DNA from 3 places in the Isoalcanivorax beigongshangi genome. Region 3 is predicted to be linked to each of the others. Evidence: predicted binding sites of a transcription regulator. Region 3 holds the regulator's gene; each other region holds the start of a gene.
What was found. Region 3 encodes FNR, which switches genes on or off when oxygen is low (the NO sensors DNR and NnrR bind a similar motif). Its sites were predicted from a motif close to TTGATNTANATCAA; they were not measured.

Region 1 (3,209 bases), 1.2 Mb from region 3:
TCGGCGCCGGGTCGCCAGAGCAGCAGGCCCAGATAGCAGTCGAATTGGCCGCGGTTGAGGCGCAGCGGCCGCCGCTGATAGCCGCTTTACAACAGGCAGAAAACCGCTTGGCGGTGCTGACAGGGGTGCCGCCGGGGCAGGCGGGACCGGTGGCTGAGACCGCACCGGCCGCGCCGGGGGCGTTGCAATTGCCACTCGGCGATGTGGATCAGCTGCTGCGCAACCGGCCCGATGTGCGTCGCGCCGAACGCCAGCTGGCATCGCGCACCGAGCAGGTTGGTGCCGCCACTGCCGAGCTGTATCCGCGTTTGGACCTGAGCGGCATGATCGGCGTGTTCGCCCTGCGCGGCAGTGATCTTGGCCGCAGTACCCGTGCTCACGCGCTGACGCCGACGTTGTCGTGGCCGGCGCTGGACTGGGGCAGCGTCAAAGCACGGGTGCGCGTGGCAGAGGCACAGGCTGACCAGGCCGAGCGGGCTTACCAGCAGCAGTTGCTGATTGCCCAAGAAGAGTTGGAGGCGGCACTGAATGGACTGGCCGCCGCCCAACAGCAACTGGATGCCACCCTGCGTGCCGCCCATCACAGCGGCGATGTGCAGCGTATGGTGCAGGCGCGTTATCAGGCCGGCAGCGCACTGTGGTTGGAAGTACTCGACAGCGAGCGGGCATTGCACCGGTTGCAGCGGCAGGCGGTGGCGGCGGATACCGCTTCGTGGTTGCAGGTGGTGGCGCTATACCAAGCGCTGGCCTGGGGCTTGCCGCCAGCGGGGTAGATGTGACCGGGTGACTGCGCGGGAGCGAGCGGCCGATGGGGATCATCGCCGCTCGAAGAGGACGTTAACCGCCTCATCAGGGCGCCGGTCCCCCGGCGTTGATTTCTATCGCACCGCAGACCGGCGCCGAGTGTGGGTTGCGGTCGCCCGCATTGTTTGATGCCGACCGCCGTTGCTGCGGCCCGACGCCATCAGACCGGCGGTTGGTAATGCTGCTGAGTGAGCAGGTCGATGCCGCAGGGCAGCGCGCCGATCCAGTCGAGGAACGCATTGATGCTGTCCGGGTCGGCAAACGGCCGGCCGTGCTGCGGCACAATCATCGCCACGTCCATGCGCCGCACCATGTTGGCCCACAGGCGGGTAACGGTACGGCTGGCCATGTAGCGGCGATGGAAACCTTCCATGTGCGGGATGTGGGCGGCGAAATCGGTCACCGGCTGGGCGTCGTCCACCAGTGACGCGCCCATGTCCCCGGAAAACAGGATCTTGCTGACCGGGTCATAGAGTTGGAAGTTGCCCACCGAGTGCAAAAAGTGCGCTGGGATTGCCTGCAGCTTGCATTGTCCCAGCGGAATCTGGGCGCCGGCGTCCGGCAACGCCGTGATGCGCTCGAAGGTATTGATGTCGCGCATGGTGGCCAGGTAGTTGGCGGTCAGGTGCGGCAGGAAGCGCGCCCACAGCTTGGAACAAATCACCTGGGCGCGAGTGTGCAGCAGCCACTTGTCCAGCGACGCGATAATGTCCGGGTCCTGGTGGGAGGCAAACACATAGTTCAATTCCTCCAGCTTGATGTAGCGTGCCAGCGTCAGTGCCAGCGGCGTGTAGGTTAGGTTGCCGCCGGGATCGAGCAGCAGCGTGTCGCCGTGGTCGATGATTAGAAACTGGTTCGACTGCACCCCCTCGCCGGTGACTAGGTTGTCGAAGCACAGGCAACGGTGCTCGCCGTTATCGAACAAAACAATGGGGTCGCGCCGCATGCCGCATCCTCGTGGCTGGCTGGAAAACGGGAGGTTGGATTCTGGTGACATTGCGCCGCACAGCGGTGACCTGGATCAACAACCGGATCGTCGCGGCAAAAACACGGATGACCGGTGGTTTTCGGCCCGCCAAGGGCACTTCCGACACCACCACCGGGTTGCTTGACCGTCAGCGTCCGTTGTCGAGTGATGTCCTGTGGGTTGAGCCCCAATAGCGGGCCTTTTGCTGTTATTTCGATGCAGCTTTTACTTTCTTTATAGCCTCTTGCAGCGCAAGCGTTAGGTATATGGACACCATTGATGCTTTTTTTCTATGGGCCAATACGGAACTGTTCTAGGCGAGAAAGGAGATGTGGGATATGAAGTTTTTATTTCTGGTTGGTGTGTGTTTTTTTTGCATATCCGGCGCCGCTTGGGCTGATTCAGGCATTCGGTCTACGGATACGTATGGGGGGAGCTATCCTGATTTGACACCCAACACCATCAATCCCGTAGTAATAGGGGAGAGCATTCATGCTGAAGGAGGCGTTCAAATTGTTGAGCGTCAGTACCAGTTGAGTGATGGTGGTAGCTACCTTTATGTGAAAAGAAAGTATGAACTTCTTGATGGGGGAGAGCTGAAGTTAATCTGGAGATCCGAGGCATCGATGGCTTTGGATAAAGCCCTGTGTGAGAAAGAAGGGCTCCTTGCACCCCAGATGGATGCGGTAACTATTGTGTCTGCCGATGCACAGTGCCCGGTGATATGCGCAGCAAGTACCGAGTGACGCAGGGGCGGTAGCGCCTCCTAACTCCTTGTTGGAGATCAACGTCTCCTTTTTCGCGATGGTGCCAGCTTGGTGGCCGCAGGCCGTCCCGCCTAGGCCAAAGTGTAGAAAACCTATTCCACGGTCGCTGATGCGACCTCTGCGGCCATCATCTGACGAGGTGGCTCCACATCAATTTCTCGTTGGGTTTGCGGCTATTGGTGGATTGATTGGACCGTCAGTGCAAGTTTTTAGTAGCCGGTTAGTCGCCCGCTGTGCTGTCGTGCAGTGTCGACGCATTAACTCCAAGTCATATTACCTTGCGCCAGTTGAACTCGGGCGCCAGCGGCGTGTTGCGTGGGGGTGCTGGTGGGATCCACCAGTAGCGTGTCGCCGGAGTAGACGCTCAGCAACCGGTTCGAGTGAACACCGTCGCCGGTGAGCCGGTTGTCGAAGCACAGGCAACGGTGCTTGCCCCTATCGAATAGAGCAAGGGTGTTGCAGCGCACACCGCATTCTCGTGTCTGGCTGGAAAACGGGAGCTTGGCGTTTGTTCAGATGGCGCGCGTCGCCGCCGACCATCGGTTAGCATGGCGGCCAGCGTCCGTTGTCGAGTGAGCTGCCTGTGCGTCTGGTTCCACGAACATCTTTTGCCCGTTCCGCCTGGGTGGTGGCCTTGGTGATCCTGCTCACCCAGGTGCTGACGCTGTGGT
Region 2 (3,209 bases), 1.2 Mb from region 3:
ACCGTGCTGCCGGAACGCACCATGGATTACGACTACTTGGTGCTGGCGCTGGGCAGCCAGAGCAATGACTTCAACACCCCCGGCGTGCGCGAGCATGCCATGTTCATGGACAGCCGCCGCCAGGCCGAGCGGTTCCGCGAGCGCTTCCTTAATGCCTGCATGCAGGCGGATTTCGAGAACCGCCCGCTGTCGATCGCCATCGTCGGCGGCGGCGCCACCGGCGTAGAGCTGGCGGCGGAACTGCACCACGCGGTGTCGATGCTCAAGCTCTACGGCCACGAGCACCTCGACCGCCGGCGCCTGAATGTGCACCTGATCGAGGCCACCTCACGGCTGCTGCCGGCGCTGCCGGAAAAAGTATCGTCTTCGGCCCGTTCCCATCTGGAGCGGCTGGGCGTGAAGGTGCACACCGACACGCTGGTGGAGTGCGCCGAAGCCGGCGCCTTTGTGGTCAAAGGCGGCGAGCGCATCGAAGGCGATTTGCTGGTGTGGGCGGCCGGCGTGAAAGCACCGGACGTGCTCAGCAGCCTGCAAGGCTTCAGCTTCAACCGCATCGGCCAGATCGACGTGGAGCCGACGCTGCAGGCACGCGGCCATGAACAGGTGTATGTGATCGGCGACAGCGCCAGCTGCATCCTGCCCGGCAGCGAGCGGCCGTTGCCGCCACGCGCACAAACCGCGCAGCAAATGGCGCACCATTTGGCCAAGAGCTTGGAAGGCGTCGTCCTACGTGGCCGCACGCCGACGCCGTTCGTCTACCGCGACCGCGGTTCGCTGGTGTCGCTGAGCAAGTACTCCTCGGTGGGCACGCTGATCCCCACCGCCAAGGGCAGCAACCTGTTCATCGAAGGCGCCTTGGCACGCTGGGCGTACATCAGCCTGTACCGCATGCACCAAGCCGCCCTGTACGGCTGGCCGCGCACGGTGATGCTGCTGATCGCTGGCCGCTTCAACCGTCTGGTGCGTCCGCGCCTGAAGCTGCACTGAGCCTGCCCGCGGGCGGCACCCCTGCCGCCCGCAACAATTTCTTACACCTCGCAAGCTGCTGATATCGCTGCATAAAGCCAGCGTCGGCGACACTGTCTCTGCCGTTTGATGAACTTTCCCTTGCCGCCGGCCTCACAGTGACTGTGACCGCACTGTGCCAGCCTTGGTCCGAGGACTGACACAGCCACGGTGGCAACCGGCTCTGCCAACTGGTCCCTGGCTGCAGCCACTGTCACCACTGCGGTCACCGCCTCTTCCAGGCCGGGTGGCAACCGCCATCCGGCCGTGCAGGGGCAGCATCATCGCAAGCTGAATGAAAGGCAGATAAAGCACGACACTACTGAACAGTCCTGGTCCGTCTGTTCAGACTTAAGGGCGCCCTCGGGCGCCCTCTTTTATTGCCGGATCAGCGGAAAAAGCGCCGCAGCAGACCACTGACGATGCCGGGCTCCAGCACCTTGCGCACATAAGGCACGTAATGGCGGTCCTCGCGCTTGATGTGATTGATCAGCCACAGGCCGATATCGATGCGCACCTCGCGCGCCAGCTTCATCGGCTCCTCGCCATGATCCAAGCGCGCCACATACCCGAGCGCCCGTAGCCGAAACGCTTCGTGGACGCGGCGGTGGGCCGTCAACATCGGGTAACCCGCCTGCTCCATCAGGCTTTCCTCAAAGGTGTTGTGGGAAATGGCGTAGTCCACCAGCCCGCGCACCACCACCGGCAATTGATCCAACTGGCCAGCGCCGATTTGGTCCTCAATCAAAGCGAAATACTCGAACAGCTGCCGGTGCTGCTGATCAATGATGTCGATGCCGGTTTCGTAGTCTTGCGACCACTGCAACGTGACCGTGGCGTTCATTCGCCGTCCTCCCACTGCGTCCCTGTGTCAGCCATTGGCGCGGGCAGCCACTGCCTGCGCCGCTCCACACTGTAGGCAGACGCGTGGGCGCAGGATTGATCTCCATCAGCTAAAGCAGGGGCACGGGAGCGGTTTCCGACCGGCGGCCAGATCCGCCAGCGAACACGAAATGACGCCTGTTGCGGGGTCAGCGCACCCGCGCCGACAGCGACTCCGGCTGCACCAGCCGACCGGTGAGCGGCAGACGGATTTCCACGCACAGGCCGCCTTGGCGGTGGTTGCTCAGGCGCATGTGGCCGTGGTGCATGTCGACAATGCGGCGCACGATCGCCAGCCCCAAACCAGAACCCGTGACGGTGCGAGCTTTTTCACCGCGCGAGAACGGTTGCAGCAGCACCGGGATGTCTTCTGGCCGAATGCCGGGGCCGTGGTCGCGCACCATCATCACCACATCCTGCCCCTGCACGAAGGTGGTGATTTCCACCGGCGGCGCGCCGTACTTGAGCGCATTGGTGAGCAAGTTGGTGATCAAGCGGCGCATGGTCAGCCGCTTGAGCATCAGCCGCGGCACCCGGCCTAGGGTCAGATGGCATTCGAGGTCGTCAAAGCGACTGACGCAGTCTTCGATCAGTTCATTGATGTTGTCGTACACCGCCGGCTCGTCAGCGCCATCGCGGATAAAGCCGATGAACTGTTCGAGGATCGCGTCCATGTCTTCGATGTCGCCGATGATGCCGTGGGACAGCTCCTCATCGTCAATGAACTCTGCCGACAGCCGCATCCGCGTCAGCGGCGTGCGCAAGTCATGGGACACCCCGGCCAGCAACAACGCCCGGTCGCGCTGGGCCTGCGCCAACTCCTGCGCCATGCGGTTGAAGGCGCGGCTCACGGCGTTGATTTCTTCCGGGCCGTCACGGTCATTCAGCGCTGGCACCGAATCGCCGCGCGCGACCACTGCCGCCACCTGCTCCAGCCGTTTCAGCGGCCGGTTCAAACCACGCGCAATCAGCAACCCGGCCAGCACCGAGAACAGCGGCACGGTGACGCCCCAGCCGATCATCAAATAACGATCGTAGTCGCGGAAAAACGTCATCGGCACCCGCAGCCAGTGGCCGTCAAACGAGGCGGCGTTGATCCAAATCACCGGTCGCCGCGAATCCTCGAAACGCACCTGCACCGGCTCGCCGAGCAACTCTTCGATTTCTTCGCGGAAGCTGCTGACCACCGGGCGCGAGATCAGCGGAATCTCGCCGTCGTCAGCATCCGGCGGTGTCGCCGCCATGATGCCCGACACCTCGCCGAGCCGGGTCGACGCCTCGGTGTCGCGGCTGTCGGGGTACAGCGTCAGCTCGGCTTGCAA
Region 3 (3,209 bases):
TACCGAGTACCAGCAACTGCGGTGCGTGTTCGCTTTGGTAGGCAGCCAGCGCTTGGGCCGGCTCACCTTCCAGCAGCACCTGGTTGCTATGCTCGAGACCAGCCTGTTCACACAATTGGTTCAGACGCTGCACGTAGTAGTCGCGCACTGACTTCATATCGACGGTGTAAGTCGGTAGGCCTTCGCCCACAATCAGCAGCAGATTGTCGTCCGGATGTTCAATCACGTGAGCGAGACGCAGCGTGCCATCGAGTGCATCACTGAAATGCCGCGCTGCTTTGACCACCTCGGCGTTGAGGCCGGCGAGCGCGCCTTCGTCTTGATCCGGATCCACTGCCGCCAGCACGTCCACAGCGCCGCGCCAGGGCAGGGACGATACGCACATCACCGGGCAGGGCGCCTTGCGCAACAGGATCCAGTGGCGTGGTGTCAGCAGTAGCCGCGAAAGGCCGGTAGTGCCTTCATCGCCACTCTGAATCACTACACATTCCGGAATGTCGGCCAAGATGACATCGCGCAGGGCGCTCTCGTCGTCTTTTTCCCAGGCCAGCAGGATTTCCACTTCGCTACGACATTCGCTGCAGTCCTGCAGCAGTTGCGCGATTCGCTGCCGCCAGCTGTGCTCCAGCGACGCCTTGGCGCGCTCGAAGTGTTCACTGGAACCATTGGTCGCGCGGACCAGCGCTGGTGCGTAAATATTGACGAATATCCGCAGCCGCCGGCGGTTCTCTTGGGCCAGATGGGCGGCCTTGAGCAGCGCCATCTGCGGACATTTAAGATCGGGTTCGAGTACTGCTAGGACCGGGGTCATGACCACCTCACTGTGACGCAGCGACTGGGACAGGTATCAGCTTGTACAGGTTTTGCGAGAATCGCCACATAGGCCCGGGCGATCAAGGATCTGGATTTCGCGGCCGTCGACGCTGATCAGTTCCTGCTGCTGAAGCCGGGTGAATATTCGGCTAACGGTTTCCACGGCAAGCCCCAAGTAGTTGGCGATATCGTAGCGTGACATCGGCAGGCGGAACTGGGTATTGGACAGGCCACGGCGCTGGTGGCGCGCGCCGATACTGAGGATCAGCGATGCCACACGGTCATCCGCCGATTTTTTGCTAAGCAGCATGTGTAGCATCCGATCTTCCTGGATTTCGCGGCTCATGAGGCTGAAGAAATGGCGCTGCAGGGTCGGAATCTTGGTCGACAAGGCTTCCAGCTGGGTGAATGGAATCTCACACACGGTGGACGTTTCAAGCGCCTTGGCGGAAGACACATGGTGGGCGGTGCCGATGCCGTCCATGCCGACGATTTCGCCGGGCAGGTAGAAGCCGGTGACCTGCTCATCACCTTCTTCAGACATGGAATACGTTTTCAGCGCGCCACTGCGCACCGCGTAGACCGCTTCAAAGGAATCGGCGGCACGGTAAAGGTGCTCGCCCCGTTTCAGTGGGCGGCCGCGGCGGATCATGCGGTCCAGCTCATCCAGCTGTTCCGGCTCCACGGCTAGTGGCAAGCAGATCTGGCTGAGGCTGCAATCGTTGCAGGACACTCGGACTGTCAAGGTCGTCTCCGGTTGCACTGAGGGTGGGGATGTCACACTACAGTAGTATACGACCACCACCGAATTTTGCATGGTAGTGTGATCGGGTCCTCAGATGATACGACTAAACCGGGTGGCGGTCTGCGGCGTTTGATAGCGATCAAACACCATGGCCACAGCTCGCGCCGCTAAGCGTCCCATTTCAGTAATCTGCAACAGGCGTCCATCGAAAGTGACCAACCCGTCGGCCAGCAACGGCCGTAGCGAGTCCAACTCGGCGCGGAAATAATTGGCAGCGTCGATCTGCCAGTGCTGGCCGAATTGTTCCAAATCCAACTGCATACCGCACAGCAGCGTCATGATCAGATCGCGACGTAATTCGTCGTCCTGATCAAGCCGGTAGCCTTGTCGCACCGGGAATCGGGCTTGGTTCAGCGACATCTGCCAGTCATCGATTTGGCGTGCGTTCTGGGCGTATAAGGTGCCGAGTTGGCTGATGGATGAGACTCCGAAACCAACCAAGTCGGCATCGCCGTGCAAGCTGTAGCCCTGGAAGTTCCGGCACAGCGTGCCGTCTCGCTGTGCTTGTGCCAGCGCGTCATCGGGCTTGGCAAAGTGGTCCATGCCAATCAGCTGATAGCCCATTTCTTCCAACATGCTGCCGGCGCGGGTGAGCATGCGCAGCTTTTCAGAGGGTGAGGGCAGGGTGGTTTCATCGATCTGACGCTGCACCTTGAACCGGCTCGGAAGATGGGCGTAGTTATAGAGCGAGATACGATCGGGATCGAGTGCACCCAATTGTTCCAACGTCCGTGCCAATGAGGTTTCTGATTGCCAGGGGAGGCCATAGATCAGGTCTGCATTGATGGAGCGGAAACCGAAGTCGCGGGCGCTGCGGAACAGTGCAAGAATCGTCTCGAACGGCTGCACCCGGTTTACTGCCTGTTGTACTCGTGGGTCGAGATCCTGCACGCCGAAGCTCAGGCGGTTGAAACCAAGTCCGCGCAGCAAGCTCAGTCGGCTGCTGGTGACGGTACGCGGGTCTACTTCGATGCCGTAATCCCCCCGATCCTGATCTAGCAAGTGGAACAAGCGGCCGGTTTGATGCATCAAGCGTGTTAGCTGGGCATCGTCAAAAAAAGTCGGCGTGCCGCCGCCCCAGTGCATCTGAACCACCGGCCGCTGACTGTCGATCAACGCGCTTTTCAGCGTCATTTCCTTCAGCAATGTTTCTAAATACGGTTCGGCGATGCGTTTGTCACCGGTGACGATGCGGTTGCAGGCGCAGTAATAGCAGACGTGCTCGCAGAAGGGGATGTGCATGTACAGCGACAGCGCCCGCTTGGCGTTATTGCCGTCCGCCAACGCGTCGCGGTAGTCCTGGTCGGTGATTTCTTCATGGAAGCTGCTGGCCGCAGGATAGGAGGTGTAACGCGGGCCATGTCCGCCGTAACGCTTGATGATGTCGGGGTTCCAGCAACTCATTCAGACTCTCCGGCGCCAGTGCCATATGGGAGGCTGTGATAATGACGTTTAGGCTAGAAAGCGAGTTGATGCACGTCAACGGAGAGCTGGCTAGCTGAAGGTGCGGCAGTGTCCCGGTGATGTCAGGTCGATCGGTGTAAACCTGTGGTGTACTAGGGTCCGGGGTGTCGACATAGACTGACCATTG

Region 1: a site for FNR is predicted at 1,816-1,829, ahead of AB5I84_RS02035 (oxygen-binding di-iron domain-containing protein). Genes of this name have one in related genera too.
Region 2: a site for FNR is predicted at 1,945-1,958, ahead of AB5I84_RS02050 (bacteriohemerythrin). Genes of this name have one in related genera too.

What each region holds. Positions count from the first base shown of each region.
Region 1 covers NZ_JBGCUO010000001.1:464,952-468,160, forward strand. The annotation lists gene AB5I84_RS02030 (efflux transporter outer membrane subunit) at 1-773, shown strand, start outside; gene AB5I84_RS02035 (oxygen-binding di-iron domain-containing protein) at 965-1,750, opposite strand; gene AB5I84_RS02040 (hypothetical protein) at 2,110-2,517, shown strand; gene AB5I84_RS02045 (ATP-binding protein) at 3,122-3,209, shown strand, end outside.
Region 2 covers NZ_JBGCUO010000001.1:468,217-471,425, reverse strand. The annotation lists gene AB5I84_RS02055 (NAD(P)/FAD-dependent oxidoreductase) at 1-987, shown strand, start outside; gene AB5I84_RS02050 (bacteriohemerythrin) at 1,394-1,849, opposite strand; gene AB5I84_RS02045 (ATP-binding protein) at 2,037-3,209, opposite strand, start outside.
Region 3 covers NZ_JBGCUO010000001.1:1,624,346-1,627,554, forward strand. The annotation lists gene AB5I84_RS07355 (universal stress protein) at 1-811, opposite strand, end outside; gene fnr (fumarate/nitrate reduction transcriptional regulator Fnr) at 848-1,558, opposite strand; gene hemN (oxygen-independent coproporphyrinogen III oxidase) at 1,649-3,022, opposite strand.